DNA from 4 places in the Bradyrhizobium sp. WYCCWR 12699 genome. Region 2 is predicted to be linked to each of the others. Evidence: predicted binding sites of a transcription regulator. Region 2 holds the regulator's gene; each other region holds the start of a gene.
The links. The regulator PhoB, encoded in region 2, activates phosphate uptake and scavenging genes when phosphate is short. The targets are predictions, from matches to a motif close to TGTCATNNANCTGTCAT.
Positions count from the first base shown of each region.

Region 1: a site for PhoB is predicted at 1,779-1,795, ahead of RPS27_RS27415 (DUF47 domain-containing protein). Genes of this name have one in related genera too.
Region 3: a site for PhoB is predicted at 2,833-2,849, ahead of phnC (phosphonate ABC transporter ATP-binding protein). Genes of this name have one in related genera too.
Region 4: a site for PhoB is predicted at 2,878-2,894, ahead of ugpB (sn-glycerol-3-phosphate ABC transporter substrate-binding protein UgpB). Genes of this name have one in related genera too.

Region 1 is NZ_JAVTJN010000036.1:535,929-540,153, forward strand. Features, by position in the region: gene sugE (quaternary ammonium compound efflux SMR transporter SugE) at 1-80, shown strand, start outside; gene RPS27_RS27410 (inorganic phosphate transporter) at 73-1,080, opposite strand; gene RPS27_RS27415 (DUF47 domain-containing protein) at 1,093-1,737, opposite strand; gene RPS27_RS27420 (branched-chain amino acid ABC transporter permease) at 1,893-2,861, opposite strand; gene RPS27_RS27425 (branched-chain amino acid ABC transporter permease) at 2,863-3,726, opposite strand; gene RPS27_RS27430 (ABC transporter substrate-binding protein) at 3,801-4,225, opposite strand, start outside.
Region 2 is NZ_JAVTJN010000030.1:276,848-281,072, reverse strand. Features, by position in the region: gene pstA (phosphate ABC transporter permease PstA) at 1-575, shown strand, start outside; gene pstB (phosphate ABC transporter ATP-binding protein PstB) at 572-1,393, shown strand; gene phoU (phosphate signaling complex protein PhoU) at 1,405-2,121, shown strand; gene phoB (phosphate regulon transcriptional regulator PhoB) at 2,159-2,866, shown strand; gene RPS27_RS12160 (GcrA family cell cycle regulator) at 2,939-3,451, opposite strand; gene RPS27_RS12155 (aspartate aminotransferase family protein) at 3,909-4,225, shown strand, end outside.
Region 3 is NZ_JAVTJN010000030.1:23,728-27,952, reverse strand. Features, by position in the region: gene RPS27_RS10855 (hypothetical protein) at 1-216, shown strand, start outside; gene RPS27_RS10850 (DUF1045 domain-containing protein) at 194-919, opposite strand; gene RPS27_RS10845 (alpha-D-ribose 1-methylphosphonate 5-triphosphate diphosphatase) at 938-2,131, opposite strand; gene RPS27_RS10840 (chloramphenicol acetyltransferase) at 2,128-2,787, opposite strand; gene phnC (phosphonate ABC transporter ATP-binding protein) at 2,960-3,769, shown strand; gene phnD (phosphonate ABC transporter substrate-binding protein) at 3,829-4,225, shown strand, end outside.
Region 4 is NZ_JAVTJN010000030.1:683,765-687,989, forward strand. Features, by position in the region: gene RPS27_RS13930 (TIGR02300 family protein) at 1-90, shown strand, start outside; tRNA gene RPS27_RS13935 (tRNA-Ala) at 186-261, shown strand; gene RPS27_RS13940 (MarR family winged helix-turn-helix transcriptional regulator) at 305-766, opposite strand; gene RPS27_RS13945 (organic hydroperoxide resistance protein) at 922-1,347, shown strand; gene RPS27_RS13950 (CaiB/BaiF CoA transferase family protein) at 1,525-2,730, shown strand; gene ugpB (sn-glycerol-3-phosphate ABC transporter substrate-binding protein UgpB) at 2,949-4,225, shown strand, end outside.

The DNA.
Region 1 (4,225 bases), on a different contig from region 2:
GCGAGCCGGCCACGGCCCTGCGTCTTGCCAGCATCGGGCTGATCGTCGCCGGGATCGTCGGGCTGAAGCTGGTTACTTGACGAAGATCTTGACCGCCCACCAGGTCAGCGCCGCGACGATGGCGGACGCCGGCATCGTGATGACCCAGGCATAGACGATCGAGCTGGCGACGTTCCAGCGCACCGCCGAAAGGCGGCGGGCGGCGCCGACGCCGACGATCGCGCCGGTGATGGTGTGGGTGGTCGAGACGGGAACCCCGAGGAAGGTCGCCATGAACAGGGTCGCGGCGCCCCCCGTCTCGGCGCAAAAGCCCTGCATCGGCGTCAGTTTGGTGATGCGCAGGCCCATGGTGCGGACGATGCGCCAGCCGCCCATCAAGGTGCCCATCGCCATCGCCGCCTGGCACGACAGCACCACCCAGAATGGTACGAAGAATTCGCCGCCGAGATGGCCCTGCGAATAGAGCAGCACGGCGATGATGCCCATGGTCTTCTGCGCGTCGTTGCCGCCATGGCCGAGCGAATAGAGCGAGGCCGAGGCGAACTGCAGGATGCGGAAGGCGCGATCGACCGCGAACGGCGTCGAGCGCACCGACGCCCAGGACACGATCGCAACCAGCACCATCGCAAGCACGAAGCCGACGAGCGGAGACAGCACGATCGCAATGACCGTCTTGGACAATCCGCTCCAGACCGCCGCGGAGATCCCGGCTTTGGCCACGCCCGCACCGAATAACCCGCCGATCAGCGCGTGGGACGACGAGGATGGGATGCCGAGCGCCCAGGTCACGAGGTTCCAGACGATGGCGCCGACCAGCGCCGCGAAGATCACCTGGGCGTCGACGATCGCGGGATCGATGATGCCGGTCCCGATGGTCTGGGCGACGTGCAGCCCGAACACCATGAAGGCGACGAAATTGAAGAACGCGGCCCAGAACACCGCGAATTGCGGCCGCAACACGCGGGTCGAGACGATGGTCGCGATCGAATTGGCGGCGTCATGCAGGCCGTTCAGGAAGTCGAACAGCAGCGCGACGGCGATCAAACCGACCAGGACGGGAAGACCCAACGCGGCGTCCACAGCAATCCTGCCCTACACTTGCTCGATGACGATGCTGTTGATCTCGTTCGCAACGTCGTCGAAACGGTCGGCGACCTTCTCCAGATGATCATAGATCTCGACGCCGACGATGAAGTCCATCGCATTGCCGTCACGATGCTTGAGAAACAGCTCCTTCAGGCCGATGTCGTGGAGATCGTCGACACGGCCTTCCAGCTTGCCCAGCTCTTCCGTGATCGCGGTCAGCATGGCCACGTTCGGGCCGATCGATTGCATCAGCGGCAGCGCACGGCCGACCAGATTGGCGCATTCGATCAGAAGTCCGCCGATCTCACGCATCGGCGGCTCGAAGCTGCGGACCTCGAACAGCATCACGGCCTTGGCGGTCTGCTGCATCTGGTCGATGGCGTCGTCCAGCGAGGTGATGAGGTTCTTGATGTCACCCCGGTCGAACGGGGTGATGAAGGTGCGGCGCACCGCCGTCAGCACCTCGCGGGTGATGTTGTCGGCGTCGTTCTCGAACTGGTTGACGCGCTGGCAGTAGACCGGCGTTTCCTCGCCCCCGTTGAGCATGCCCTGGAGCGCGATCGAACCCTGGATCACCGTCTGGGCATGTCGGTCGAACAGGTCGAAGAACCGTTCTTCCTTGGGCAGGAAAGCGCGAAACCATCGCATCATGGGGATAGGCTACCGGTTGGAAATGGCCCGGCCGGAGGGGCCGTCATGAAACTGTCATAGACCATTTTCGATCCGCGCGCGTGTCATCTCACGCCCGCGGAGCCGGATCATCCACCGCTTTCACGCGGCAGGTAAACTCACTTCAAATCAATGACTTAGAGCGATCGCCGGAAGTAATGCGCGATTTCACCGATCACGCCGCGGCGGAAGGTGAGCACGCAGATCACGAAGATCGAGCCCTGGATCACCGTCACCCATTGGCCGAAACCCGCCAGATATTGCTGCATGGCAATGATCACGAAGGCGCCGACCACGGGGCCGAAGATAGTGCCGAGGCCGCCGACCAGCGTCATCAGCACGACCTCACCGGACATCGACCAATGGACGTCGGTAAGCGAGGCGTTCTGCGCCACGAACACCTTCAGCGCACCGGCAAAACCGGCCAGCGTGCCTGACAGCACGAAGGCCAGGAACTTGTACTGGTCGGTCCGGTAGCCGAGCGAGATCGCCCGCGGCTCGTTCTCGCGGATCGCCTTTAGGACCTCGCCGAACGGCGAGTTGATGATGCGGAAGATCAGGAGGAAGCCGGCGAGGAACCCGACCAGCACGACGTAATACAGCACCGTCGGCTTGGACAGATCGAAGATCCCGAACATGCGCCCCTGCGGGATGCCCTGGATGCCGTCCTCACCGTGGGTGAAGGGGGCCTGGAGGTAGATGAAGTACAAGAGCTGCGACAGCGCCAGCGTGATCATCGAGAAGTAGATGCCCTGGCGGCGGATCGAGATGAAACCCGTGATGAGCGAGAGCACGAAAGCCGCGGCGATGCCGACGAGGATGCCGAGCTCGGGCGGCAACGCCCACACCTTCAGCGCATGGGCGCTGCAATAGCCGGCCGTCCCCAGGAACATCGCGTGGCCGAACGACAGCAGGCCGCCGTAGCCGATCAAGAGATTGAAGGCGCAAGCGAGCAACGCAAAGCACAGCGCCTGCATCACGAAGAACGGGTAGACGCCCGTGAATGGCACCGATGCCAATACCAGCGCCATCACCACGAAAACGATCATCTCGTCGCGCATCGCGCGCGGGGTTGCCGGCAGCGTGTTGTCCGTCAGGGTTGTCATATCAGGCCGCCCTTCCCGTCAATCCCGTTGGCTTCACCAGGAGCACCAGCACCATCAGCACGAACACGACGGTATTGGAGGCCTCAGGGTAGAAATATTTGGTCAGCCCCTCGATCACCCCGAGCGCGAAGCCGGTGATGATGGAGCCCATGATCGATCCCATGCCGCCGATCACGACCACGGCGAACACGACGATGATGAGGTCGGCGCCCATCAGCGGCCGCACCTGGTTGATCGGCGCCGAGAGCACGCCGGCCAGCGCGGCGAGACCGACGCCGAGGCCATAAGTGAGCGTGATCATGCGCGGCACGTTGATGCCGAAGGCGCGCACCAGCGTCGGATTTTCGGTGGCGGCGCGCAGGTAAGCGCCAAGCTGCGTCTTCTCGATCAAGAACCAGGTCGCCAGACACACGACCAGCGAGAACACGACCACCCAGCCGCGATAGATCGGCAGGAACATGAAACCGAGGTTCATGCCGCCCTTGAGCTGGTCCGGAATGGCGTAAGGCAGGCCGGACGAGCCGAAATAGTTCTGGAACACGCCCTGCACGATCAGCGCGATACCGAAGGTCAGCAGCAGGCCGTAGAGGTGGTCGAGCCCGGTCAGCCATTGCAGCATGGTCCGTTCCAGGATCATGCCGAAGATGCCGACGATGATGGGGGCCAGCAACAGCGCCCACCAATAGTTGATGCCGCCGAGGTTGAGCAGGAAATAGGCGACGAAGGCGCCCATCATGTAGAGCGCGCCATGGGCGAAATTGATGATGTTGAGCATGCCGAAGATCACGGCGAGCCCGAGACTGAGCAGCGCGTAGAACGAGCCGTTGATCAGTCCCACCAGTAGCTGAGCGTATAGAGCCTGCATCGATCCCGCACCCGGTCCCTTCGGCGTTCCCTTGAAAGTCGCCCGCAAGCCTTCAAGGCCTGCGGGCGGTCATCTTACTTCTTGAGCAGCGCACACTTGCTCTCGGACAGCGGCGTGAACGCCTGGTCGCCCGGCACCGTGCCGACCAGCTTGTAGAAGTCCCACGGCCCCTTGGACTCCGAGGGCTTCTTCACTTCGAACAGGTAGGCGTTGTGGATGGTGCGGCCGTTGGGCTGGATCTCGCCCTTGCCGAACAGCTCGTCTTCCGTCGGCATCGACTTCATCTTCTCGACGATCTTGACGCCGTCATGGGGATTTCCGCCGAGCGCTTCGAGCGCCTTGAGATAGTGACGCACGCCCGCATAGACGCCGGCCTGCACCATGGTGGGCGGCGCGTTGTTCTTCATCTTCTCGGCGAAGCGCTTGGAGAACGCCCGGGTCTGGTCGTTCATGTCCCAGTAGAACGTCTCGGTGAAGTTGAGGCCCTGCGCCGTCTCCA
Region 2 (4,225 bases):
CCTATCTCGCCGAGTACGGCCGCAACGACAAGTTGACCTCGGTGATCCGCTTCATCAACGACATCCTGCTCTCGGCGCCCTCGATCATCATCGGCCTGTTCATCTACGGCGCGGTGGTGGTGCCGATGCGCGGCTTCTCGGCGATCGCGGGCGCGCTGGCGCTTGCCGTGATCGTGATCCCGGTCGTGGTGCGCACCACCGAGGACATGCTGCTGCTGGTGCCGAACCCGCTGCGTGAAGCCGCCAGCGCGCTCGGCCTGCCGCGCTCGCTGGTGATCAAGCGGATCGCCTATCGCGCGGCGCGCTCCGGCCTCATCACCGGCGTGCTGCTGGCCACCGCGCGCGTCGCCGGCGAGACGGCGCCGCTGCTGTTCACCGCGCTGTCGAACCAGTTCTTCAGTCTCGGCCTGGACAAGACGATGGCGAACCTTCCAGTCACCATCAACAACTTCGTGCAGAGCCCCTACGCCTATTGGAAGCAGCTCGCCTGGAGCGGCGCCCTGCTGATCACCCTGACCGTGCTTGCCCTGAACATTGGCGCCCGCATCATCGGCGCCGAGAGGACTGCAAAATGAGTGAAATCTCTGTTTCCGTCAGCGCGCCGAGCGTTCACCCCGGCTCGCAGCCGCTGCCCGAGGCGCCAGCCAAGGTCACCGCGCGCAACCTGAATTTCTACTACGGTGAGCACCACGCGCTGAAGAACATCAATCTGACGCTCGGCGCCAATCGCGTCACGGCCTTCATCGGCCCGTCGGGCTGCGGCAAGTCCACGCTGCTGCGCATCTTCAACCGGATGTACGACCTCTATCCGGGACAGCGCGCCACCGGCCAGCTGTTGCTCGACCACACCAACATCCTCGATCCCAAGCTCGACCTCAACCTGCTGCGCGCCCGGGTCGGCATGGTATTCCAGAAGCCGACGCCGTTCCCGATGACGATCTACGAGAACATCGCCTTCGGCATCCGCCTCTACGAGAAGATCTCGAAGTCCGAGATGGACGACCGGGTCGAGAAGGCGCTGCGCGGCGGCGCGCTGTGGAACGAGGTCAAGGACAAGCTCAACGCCTCCGGCCTGTCGCTGTCCGGCGGCCAGCAGCAGCGCCTGTGCATCGCCCGCACCGTCGCGGTGCGGCCTGAAGTGATCCTGTTCGACGAGCCCTGCTCGGCGCTCGACCCGATCTCGACCGCCAAGGTCGAGGAGCTGATCCAGGAATTGTCCGAGAACTACACGATCGCGATCGTCACCCACAACATGCAGCAGGCGGCGCGCGTCTCCGACAAGACCGCCTTCATGTATCTCGGCGAGCTGATCGAGTTCGACGACACCAGCAAGATCTTCACGTCGCCGAGCGATCGGCGCACGCAGGATTACATCACCGGCCGGTTCGGCTGAGGAGACGCAACATGGGTTCTGAACATACCGCAAAGGCTTTCGACACCGACCTCCAGGAGCTCACCCGCCTGGTCGCCGAGATGGGCGGAATCGCCGAGCGCATGATCGTCGATTCCGTCGGCGCGCTGATCCGCCGCGACGTCGCGCTCGGCCAGCGCGTCGTCACCATCGACGCCGATCTCGACGCGCTGCAGAAGCGCATCGAGGAGCGCGCCGTGCTCACCATCGCCCGCCGCCAGCCGATGGCGGTGGATCTGCGCGAGATCGTCGGCGCCATGCGCGTTGCGACCGACCTCGAGCGCATCGGCGATCTCGCCAAGAACATGGGCAAGCGCGTCGCCGCGCTGGAGACCGACTTCCATCCGCTCAAGCTGTTCCGCGGCCTCGAGCACATGACCGACCTCGTGCAGCAGCAGGTCAAGTCGGTGCTGGATGCCTATGCCGCGCATGATCTGCCGGCGGCGATGGCCGTGTGGAAGGGCGACGAGGAAGTCGACGCGATCTGCACCTCGCTGTTCCGCGAGCTCCTCACCTACATGATGGAGGATCCGCGCAACATCTCGTTCTGCATCCATCTGATGTTCTGCGCCAAGAACATCGAGCGGATCGGCGACCACGCCACCAACATCGCCGAGACCGTGTTCTACATGATCGAGGGCCAGGCGATCACCGACAAGCGGCCGAAGGGCGACATGACGACTTTCGCCACGACGGTCCCGAATACCTGAAGACTTGATATCCGAAGACCTAAGGAGCGACGACACCATGGGCGCACGCATTATGGTGGTTGAGGACGAGGAAGCTCTCACCGAGCTTCTGCGTTACAACCTCGAAGGCGACGGCTATGACGTCGAGACGGTGATGCGCGGCGACGACGCCGACACCCGCCTCAAAGAGCACATTCCCGATCTGATCGTGCTCGACTGGATGCTGCCGGGCCTCTCGGGCATCGAGCTGTGCCGGCGCCTGCGCACCCGGCCCGAGACCAAGCAACTGCCGATCATCATGCTCACCGCGCGCGGCGAGGAGAGCGAGCGGGTGCGCGGCCTTGCGACCGGCGCCGACGACTACATCGTCAAGCCGTTCTCGGTGCCGGAGCTCTTGGCGCGCGTGAAGGGCCTGCTCAGGCGCGCCAGTCCCGAGCGGCTCGCGACCGTGCTGGCCTATGGCGACATCGAGCTGGATCGCGACAAGCGCCGCGTGGCGCGCTCGGGCCGCCCGATCGATCTCGGCCCGACCGAATATCGGCTTCTGGAGTTCTTCCTGGAGCATCCCGGCCGCGTGTTCTCGCGCGAGCAGCTGCTCGACAGCGTCTGGGGCCGCGACATCTACATCGACGAGCGTACCGTCGACGTCCATATCGGTCGCCTGCGCAAGCTGCTCAATCTCGGCCGCGAGCAGGACCCGATCCGCACCGTCCGCGGCGCCGGCTATGCGCTGGATGATCGCTTTGCGAAGGCGGAGCAGACGTAGGACCTGCTTCCGTAATCCAACAAAAAGCGCGCCAGCTGGCGCGCTTTTTCGTCTCGATGCCTGAGACCGTGTTTACCGCGGGCCCGGCTTCGCCGGTGCGCGCCGGCGATCCGCTGCCGGCTGATACGCCACGCGCGAATGCTGGGCGCAGTAGGGCAGGCCGGACAGCGCCTTGCCGCCGCAGAAGAAGAAATCCGGGCTCGAGGGATCGCCGACCGGCCAGTGGCAGGTCGCCTCGTTGAGCTCGAGCAGCGACAGCCGCTGGCTCATCGGCACCACGTTGTCGTAGGTGACCGGTTCGGCCTCGACTTCGACCTCGAAGGCCTGCGCCAGTGCGGTGTTGCCGCGCGCAATGGGGCGGGTCACCCGCATCATGTGCTGCGCCGGGCGTGCCTTGCGCGGCCGCGGCGCGGCCGACGAAGGGCTCTTGGCGCGGCCGGACAGGCCGAGCCTGTGCACTTTGCCGATCACGGCATTGCGGGTCACATTGCCGAGCTCTGCTGCGATCTGGCTGGCCGACAATCCGGCCTCCCAGAGCTTTTTCAGCTGCTCGACGCGATCGTCGGACCAGGTCAAAACCGTCATTGCACCCTTTCCCTCGCTGCACTTCTGCCATCCTGGCGGTCCGTGCGGCGAATGCCTAAGCCTCAAAAACCCGTGCCGTCAGAATCCCTTAAGGCTCGCCGGGCGCGCTACTCGCGCCCGAACGTTTACGCCGGTACATGAGGACTCTTGGGATCAGAACTGCTGCACGAGATGTCGTATCTGACAGCCCAAACGCTACAATATGGCGTGACTCACGCGCAAGAGTCCGCCGACTCGCTTCCACATGTTCCGTGGTGTAAAACCCGCAAAATCGCCACCGCAAGACTACGGAATCTGCGTTTCCCGAGGCTTTCGGGCGGCATTGACACCCGTTTCACCAGGCCTAAGATAGTCCCGCGTGCCGCCCTTAAAAGGCGGCACGTTTCGTTTTCCGGGCCGGTCAATGGTGCGTTGCGCAATGCACGCCTCACACCGTCCGCAACATCAAGTGACCGTCATGACTAACAGCGTAGCCCCGCATTTGCTCCCCGTTTTCGCCAGGGCCAACCTCGGTTTTGAGCGCGGCGAAGGCTGCTGGCTGATCGCGACCAATGGCGATCGCTATCTCGATTTCACCTCGGGCGTCGCTGTGAACGCGCTTGGCCACGCCCATCCCGCGCTGGTCAAGGCGTTGCAGGAGCAGGCGACGAAGCTGTGGCACATGTCGAACCTGTTCCAGAGCCCGGACGGCGAGAAGCTCGCCGCGCGCCTGTGCAACGAGAGCTTTGCGGACTTCGTGTTCTTCTGCAATTCCGGCGCCGAGGCGCTGGAGGG
Region 3 (4,225 bases), 250 kb from region 2:
CTGATGAAGGCAAATCTCGGGATGGCGGTGCTGGTGTCCGTGGTGCACGTTGCCGCCATGGTCAGCGCCGGCGGGTGTCTGGCGTGGCTGGTCTACCGTTATCTAGGGTTGAGGTTCGTCTCGCGAAGCTGGTTCAATCTTGACGCAGTCTGGGCGACCAGCCTCGTCCTGGTTGGCGCGGTGGCGCTCGCCTTCAATCTCGTGAGCTGGCGCTGAGGTCCACTCGCGCCAATCGCCACTCGCCGATGATGCGAAACCGCGCTGTCGCGTCATCCTGCCTGAACAGCGCGATGCGGTCGATCTCGAGCTTCTCGATCTTCAACGCCGCAAACCGCGCTCGCAGCATCTGAAGGATCGGCCCGCGCCGTTCCGCATCCAACCGCCCGGTCAGCGTCATGTGGAAGCGGAACTCTTCCATTACGTAAGGGTAGCCCCAGCGGTCGAGATGGTCGCGCTGCCGTTCGGTCAGCTTGTCGGGTCTGCGCCGCGCGCGGTCGTCGGCCGTCAGCTCGGCGCGAAACGAATCGAATTCGCGGACGCAATCGGCGGCGAGCCGCTGCAGCGCATCGACCGGCTCGGCCGGAATGACGGCGATGAAGCCGCTGATGGCATCCACGACCGGCCGGATCAGGGGGAGGGGCCGCGCCTTGCCGGCGAATACCGCGCATGCGGCCATCAGCTCGGCTTCGGTCTTGCCTGATGCCAGCGCCATCGGCGCCTTCAGCGTGCCGTGAAAGCCGTATTTGCGGGGATCGGCGCTGACGTCGCGCCAGTCCGGGGCGACGCACACTGCGTCCGCGGGAAAGGCCAGTTCGCTGCCGGTATAGGCATCATAGCCGAGCAACTGGGCGCCGAAGCGGGAGAGGGCGCTATCGCTGCCAGCGGCAAAATAGATCGCGTAGCGGGGAAAACCTGTCATTGCCTCAGCATAACCAATCTACGCCGCAACGACAGCCTCGCGCGGCGTCGCTGCCGCGGTGAGCAGCCGCGTCGCATCGGTGAGATGGACGAGCTTGCCGCCCGAGATCACCGCGATCAGCCGCGGCCGCAGCGGCACGCCGTCGTCGACCAGCAGGATGTCGGCGCGGCGGCCTTCGGCGAGCACACCGCGATCGACAAGGCCGGTCGCGCGTGCGGGCCCGGCCGAGATCAGATCCCAGGCTTTCGTCAGCGGCAGCACGCCATCGGCAGTGAGCCGGAACGCGGCGAGCAGCTGCGCGGGATAATAATAATCAGAGGCCAGCACCGAGCAGAGCCCCTTGGCGATCATGTCGGATGCCCTGGTCCAGCCGGTGTGGCTGCCGCCGCGCACGACGTTCGGCGCGCCATAGACGATGGCATCGCCGTGGCTTGCCGCCGCCTGCGCCGTTTCCTCGTTGATCGGAAACTCCGCGATGTCGGCGCCGAGCTCGCGAAACTCCCGGCGCATCGCCGGCGTCGCGTCGTCGTGCGAGAGCATCCGCACCTCGGCCGCGCGGGCCGCGGCGGCCAGCCGCGACACCGAAGCGGGCACCTCGTCGGCACGCGAGACCACGCGCTCGACCAGCCGGTCGAATTCTTCGCCCGACAGCCCGGTGCGCTCCACCATGCGGTTGCGCTTGCGCGGCTTGGCCATGTCGGCGACCGTGCCGTCCATGTGGTCGTTGAAGGCGAACAGGTCGACACGACCTTCGCTGAGCCATTGCGCGATCTCGGCTTCGGCCTCGAGATTGTAGGTTTCGTGCCTGAGATGGAAGCGGGTGTCGGCGGCGAATTGCGGGCGCTGCCGCTCGATCGCCTCCATCAGCCCGCGCGCATTGTCGCTGCTGCGCAGGCCCGGCTCCCACGAACAGGTCGCGGCGTGAAATACGGTGGTGATGCCGTTACTGATGGCCTGGCGGTCGCTGTCGGCGAGCGCGACGTCGATCGGGAAGTCGACGCCGGCGCGCGGCATCATCTGGCGCTCGAAGGCATCGCCGTGAAGGTCGACGATGCCGGGCAGCACCAGCAGGCCTCGTGCATCGATCGCCAGCCGCGCCCGGCCGCGGGAGGCGTCCACTTCTGCGATGTCCTGCCCGGACACCGCCAATGACGTTTCGACGATTTCAGTGCCGACCAGGGCCCGGCCGCCTTCAAGGAAAATGTCTGTCACGCGACCGCGCTTTGCTTGCTTGCAGGGGAAGCTGCCTGTGCTTCATACGTCGAGAGAAAATCTTCAATCCCGAGCTTGCGGAAATCGGGCAGCGCTTCACGCAATTTGTCGTGATCCCAGTCCCACCAGGCGAGCCTCGCAAGCCTTCCGGCGATCTCCTCGGAAAATCGCCGGCGCACGATGCGGGCCGGATTGCCCGCGACGATGGTGTAGGCCGGAACGTCCTTGGTGACGATGGCGCCGGCCGCAATCACCGCGCCGGTGCCGACGTTGCGGCCGGGCAGCACGATCGCGCCGTGGCCGATCCAGACGTCGTGGCCGATATGAACGTGATGCTGCCGCCGCCAGTCGAAGAAATCGGCATCGTCGCTCTCGCCTTCGAAATAGGCGCTGGACCGATAGGTGAAATGCGCCTGCGTCGCGCGGTGCATCGGATGATTGCCGGGATTGATCCGCGTCATCGCCGCGATCGAGCAGAATTTTCCGATGGTGGTGTAGGTGATCTGGGCGTCGTTCACGACATAGGAGTAATCGCCCATCGCCACCTCGTGCAGGCTCGTGCGCGCGCCGACCTCGGTGTAGGCGCCGAGCCGGGTCTCGTGCAGCTTGGCCGTGGGATCGATGGTCGGCAGGACCGAAAGCGCTTTGGCGGCCATGGTGAATCCGAAATGCGAGGCGGGCGTTCCTCTTCGATCGGCTTGATGACGGTGTCATGACGCGGCGATGACAGGGGATGAGGTGTGTAGGATCGCCGCATCGCAACGCATCTGTCACACAAGTGTTAAGCGCCGGCGTTAGCGGTGGGCCCCAGCTAATCTGGAGCCTTGCATGCTGGTGGTGGATGGTCTGACGTGTCGCTTCGGCGCGAAAGCCGCGGTGGACGACGCCTCGTTTCAAATCTCCCCCGGCGGCTTCGTCGGTGTGATCGGACGGTCCGGCGCCGGCAAGTCGACTCTGCTGCGGAGCATCAACCGCCTGGTGACGCCGACCGAGGGACGGATCTTGTTCGACGGCATCGACGTCACCGCGCTGCGCGGCAAGGAGCTGCGGCAATGGCGGGCGCGCTCGGCGATGATCTTCCAGCAGTTCAACCTGGTCGGCCGGCTCGATGTCCTCACCAATGTCCTGATGGGGCGGCTTGCGACGATGCCGGCTTGGCGCTCGTTGTCGCAAACCTGGCCGGAGCAGGACAAGGCGCTGGCGATGTCGGCGCTCGAGCAGTTCGACATCGCTTCGCTCGCCGCGCAGCGCGCCGACCAGCTCTCCGGGGGGCAGCAGCAGCGCGTCGCGATCGCCCGTGCGCTGGTACAGCAGCCCGACATCATCCTTGCAGACGAGCCGATCGCCTCGCTCGATCCGCGCAACACCAAGATCGTGATGGATGCACTGCTGCGCATCAACAAGCATTTCGGCATCACGGTGCTCTGCAACCTGCATTCGCTCGATCTGGCGCGCAGCTATTGCGACCGCCTGATCGGCATGGCGCAGGGGCGCGTGGTGTTCGACGGCGCGCCGTCCGCGCTGACCGACCACGTCGCCCGCGAGCTCTACGATCTCGAAGCCGCCGACGTCATGGGCGCGATGCCCGTGCCAGTGCCCGCTGGCGTGCCCGCGCTCGGAACGGCCGCGGCCGCCTGATCCATTCGTTTAGTTGCAAATCTTTGCGTCAACCGACCCCAACCGATGAAGAGGGTAACATGATCACTCGCAGACTGGTTCTCGCCGGCGCCGCCGCGCTTGCGTTCACGGCCTCCGCCTCCGCCGACGACTGGAAGGCCAAATATCCCGAGCTGACCTTCGCCGTCGTTCCGGCTGAGAACGCTTCCGGCGTCACCGAGCGCTGGGCGCCGTTCATGAGCTATCTTTCGAAGGAGCTGGGCGTGAAGGTCACGCTGCGCATCGCCAATGACTACGCCGCCGTCATCGAAGGCCAGCGCGCCGGCAACATCCACATCGCCAGCTACGGCTCGGCCTCGTTCGCGCGTGCCCGCCTGACCGGCGTCAAGACCGACGCCTTCGCCAACGACATCAACGCCGACGGCTCCACCGGTTACTATTCGGTGTTCTTCGTCAAGGCGAGCAGCGCCTACAAGA
Region 4 (4,225 bases), 410 kb from region 2:
GATGATTCGACCTTCATTGCCGACGAAGAAGAGGGCGATGAGGACGTTACCGACATCATTGGTGATGTCGGAGGTGATGAAGAGACTTGAGATCAGTCCTGATCTGTGAAAAAGGGTGCACCGCGCGAGTCGCCAGGACTCGCCGGTTGGGGTGATCCACCAGATTTCACCCCGTTAAGGACTAAGGGGCCATAGCTCAGCTGGGAGAGCGCTTGCATGGCATGCAAGAGGTCGGCGGTTCGATCCCGCCTGGCTCCACCAGCCTTCGCTCGCTTCGAAGGGCAAAGCCGGCTCTGGCGAAACGCTACTCCCCGATCACCGCATTCAGCCGATCCCTGAGCGCCACGATCTCGTCCTTCATCGCCACCAGCTCCGACACCGAGCAATCCGACGCCGCCAGGATCGATTGCGGCACGGCACGCGCCTTCTCCTTCAGGGCATGGCCTTGCGCCGTCAGCGCGATCAGGACCTGGCGCTCGTCCTCGCTGGAGCGGGTGCGCTTCACGAGATGCGCCGCTTCCAGCCGTTTCAGCAGCGGGGTCAGGGTGCCCGAATCCAGGAACAGCCGCTCGCCGATGTCCTTGACCGGCACGTCGTCGTGCTCCCACAGCACCAGCATCACCAGATATTGCGGATAGGTCAGGCCGAGCCGATCCAGCAGCGGCTTGTAGACGCGGTTGAAGGCATGCGCGGCCGAATAGACCGCGAAGCAGATCTGGTTGTCGAGCCGCAGCGGCGCGTCCGCTGCCGATGATTTTCGGGGCATGGGAATCTCTTTGGGACTTGTCTCATTCTGGCGCCGCGCGCCGGCACATTCAATTGCGAACAATTAAATGTGAGACGGCAAAATTTCAATTGCGCACAATCTAATCGTCTGCGATATAGATCGCACCCCCACCCCAAGACCCCAGGGAGACGACAATGTCCGTGAACGTCCTCTACAAGACCAGCGCCAAGGCCACCGGCGGCCGCGACGGCCATGCTGCGACCCTCGACGGCGCCCTCGACGTCAAGCTCACCACGCCGAAGGAGCTCGGCGGCGGCGGCGGCGCCGGCAACAATCCCGAGCAGCTGTTTGCGGCCGGCTATGCCGCCTGCTTCATCGGCGCGATGAAGTTCGTGGCCTCGCAGGGCGGCCCGAAGGTTCCCGCCGACGCCTCCGTCACCTCGACCGTCGGTATCGGCCCGCGCTCCGAGGGCGGCTTCGGCCTCGATATCGACCTCGCGGTCTCGCTGCCGGGCCTCGCCCGCGCGGAGGCCGAAGCGCTGGTCGAAAAGGCCCACCAGGTGTGCCCCTATTCCAACGCCACGCGCGGCAATGTCGACGTTCGCCTGACGGTCGTCTGATCGGAACGGCGGATTGGCCGGCCCGAGATCCCCCTCGGGCCGGCCACTTGCGTTGATTTGCCACGCCGCGGGACTGACGCGCGGCGGCGCATACGGCCCTACGCGAGGGCCCATTGCTGGCGCAAACAAACCTCGCTAGGCCTGTGACCAAAGGTCGACACAGGGGAAGCGAAGGCAATGAGTTCTGAAGCCGCCACAGGTGCCATGAGCGGACTGCGCGTCATCGATCTCACGCGCGTGCTCGGCGGTCCCTATTGCACCCAGATCCTCGCCGACCATGGCGCCGACGTGATCAAGGTCGAGCCGCCCGCCGGCGACGAGGTGCGCGAATGGGGCCCTCCTTTCCACGAGGAGGACGCGGCTTATTTCGTCGGCATCAACCGCAACAAGCGCTCGATCGGCCTCGACCTCGCCTCCGAGGGCGGCCGCATCGTGCTGCTCAAGATGCTGGAGACGGCCGACGTCCTGATCGAGAATTTCAAGCCGGGCACGCTGGAGAAATGGGGCATCGGCAACGACGTCCTCAGTAGGAAATTCCCGCGTCTCGTGCATTGCCGGATCTGCGGCTTCGGCGCCGACGGTCCGCGCGGCGGCAATCCCGGCTATGACGCCATCATCCAGGCCATGACCGGCATGATCGCCGCGACCGGCTCGCCCGAGAGCGGGCCGATGCGGATCGGCGTGCCCTTGGTCGACATCACCACCGGCCTTTATGCGGCGATCGGCATCCTGATGGCGCTGTCGGAGCGGCAGCGTTCGGGCCAGGGCCAATTCCTCGAGACCACGCTGTACGAGACCGGCCTTGCCATAATGCATCCGCACACCGCGAATTATTTCATGCATGGCAAGCCGCCCTCGCTCACCGGCAACGAGCACCCGAACCTCGTGCCTTACGCGATCTTCCCGACGAAAACCGACAACATCTTCATCGGCGTCGGCAATGACGGCACCTTCCGCAAGCTCGCCAAGGAGATCGGCAAGCCCGAGCTGGGCACCGATCCGCGCTTTGCCCGCAACAAGGACCGCATCGCCAACCGCGAGGCGCTGCGCGCCGAGCTTGCTGCCGTGTTCCGCCAGCACGAGGCCGAGCCGCTGTGCAATCGCCTGCTCGCCGCGGGCCTGCCCGCGGGGCCCGTGCAGAAGATCGACCAGGCTCTGACCAATCCGCACACGATCGCGCGCGGCGATATCATCGAGAAGGACTGGTACAAGGGCGTCGCCTCCCCGATCCGGCTCGACCGCAGCAAGCCGAGCCTGCGCCGGCTGCCGCCGAAATTCAGCCAGCACGCAGCCGAGGTGCTGGGCGAGTTCGGCTACTCCAGGGCGGAGATCGACGCGATGGTCGAAAAGGGCACGGTCTGCGGCCCCGAGCGCAAGCGGTAGAGGCCACCTCCGTCCAACGAATGATGCCGCACTGCGGCGCGGGCACGATAGTGCACCGCGAACGGAGGAGGCTGGCTGTGGCGTCTTCGCCTATTTGACGACTTCCCATTTAGCAGCGCTTGCTGCTTTCGTTTCTCCCGCTTACACAGTCATGTGAACGTCATATGGCACTGCTAGCGCAAGCGCTTCTTTAGTGACGGGCAAGGGAGGTTTTCTTGATGGCTCTTCGACATTTTGGCACGGCTGCTGCTGTTGCACTCACGGTTGGTCTCGGCGCCTCGCCGGCATTGGCCGTGACCGAGATCCAGTGGTGGCACGCGATGACCGGCGCCAACAACGACGTCATCGTCAAGCTCGCCAACGACTTCAACGCGTCGCAGAGCGATTACAAGGTGATCCCGACCTACAAGGGCAACTACGCCGATACGATGAATGCCGGCATCGCGGCGTTCCGCGCCGGCAACGCGCCGCACATCATGCAGGTGTTCGAGGTCGGCACCGCCACCATGATGGCCGCGACCGGCGCCGTGAAGCCCGTCTACAAGCTGATGGCCGAGGCCGGCGAAAAGTTCGATCCCAAGATCTACCTGCCCGCCATCACCGGCTACTACTCCACCTCGAAGGGCGAGATGCTCTCGTTCCCCTTCAACTCGTCGTCGACCGTCATGTGGGTCAATCTCGACGAGCTGAAGAAGGCCAATGTCGCGATCCCAAAGACCTGGCCCGAAACGTTTGAGGCCGCCAAGAAGCTCCATGACAACGGTCATGCGACCTGCGGGTTCTCCAATTCCTGGGTCACCTGGGTCAATCTCGAGCAGCTCTCCGCCTGGCACAACGTGCCGCTGTCGAGCAAGGCCAACGGCCTCGACGGCTTCGACACCAAGCTCGAGTTCAATGGTCCGCTCCAGGTCAAGCATCTCGAGAAGCTGGTCGAGCTGCAGAAGGACAAGACCTACGATTATGCCGGCCGCACCAACACCGGCGAGGGCCGCTTCACCTCGGGCGAATGTCCGCTCTATCTGACCTCGTCGGCATTCTTCGGCAACGTCAAGGCGCAGGCCAAGTTCGCCTTCACCGCGGTGCCGATGCCCTATTACCCCGACGCGAAGGGCGCGCCGCAGAACTCCATCATCGGCGGCGCTTCGCTCTGGGTCATGGGCGGCAAGCCGGCCGAGGAGTACAAGGGCGTTGCAAAATTCCTGACCTTCCTCTCGGACACCGATCGCCAGGTCTATATCCACAAGGCCTCGGGCTACCTGCCGATCACCAAGGCGGCTTACGAGAAGGCCAAGGCGGAAGGGTTCTACAAGGACCAGCCCTATCTCGAGACCCCGCTGCTCGAGCTGACCAACAAGGAGCCGACCGAGAACTCCCGCGGCCTCCGCCTCGGCAACATGGTTCAGCTGCGTGACGTCTGGGCGGAAGAGATCGAGCAGGCGCTCGCCGGCAAGAAGACCGCCAAGCAGGCGCTGGACGCGGCCGTCGAGCGCGGCAA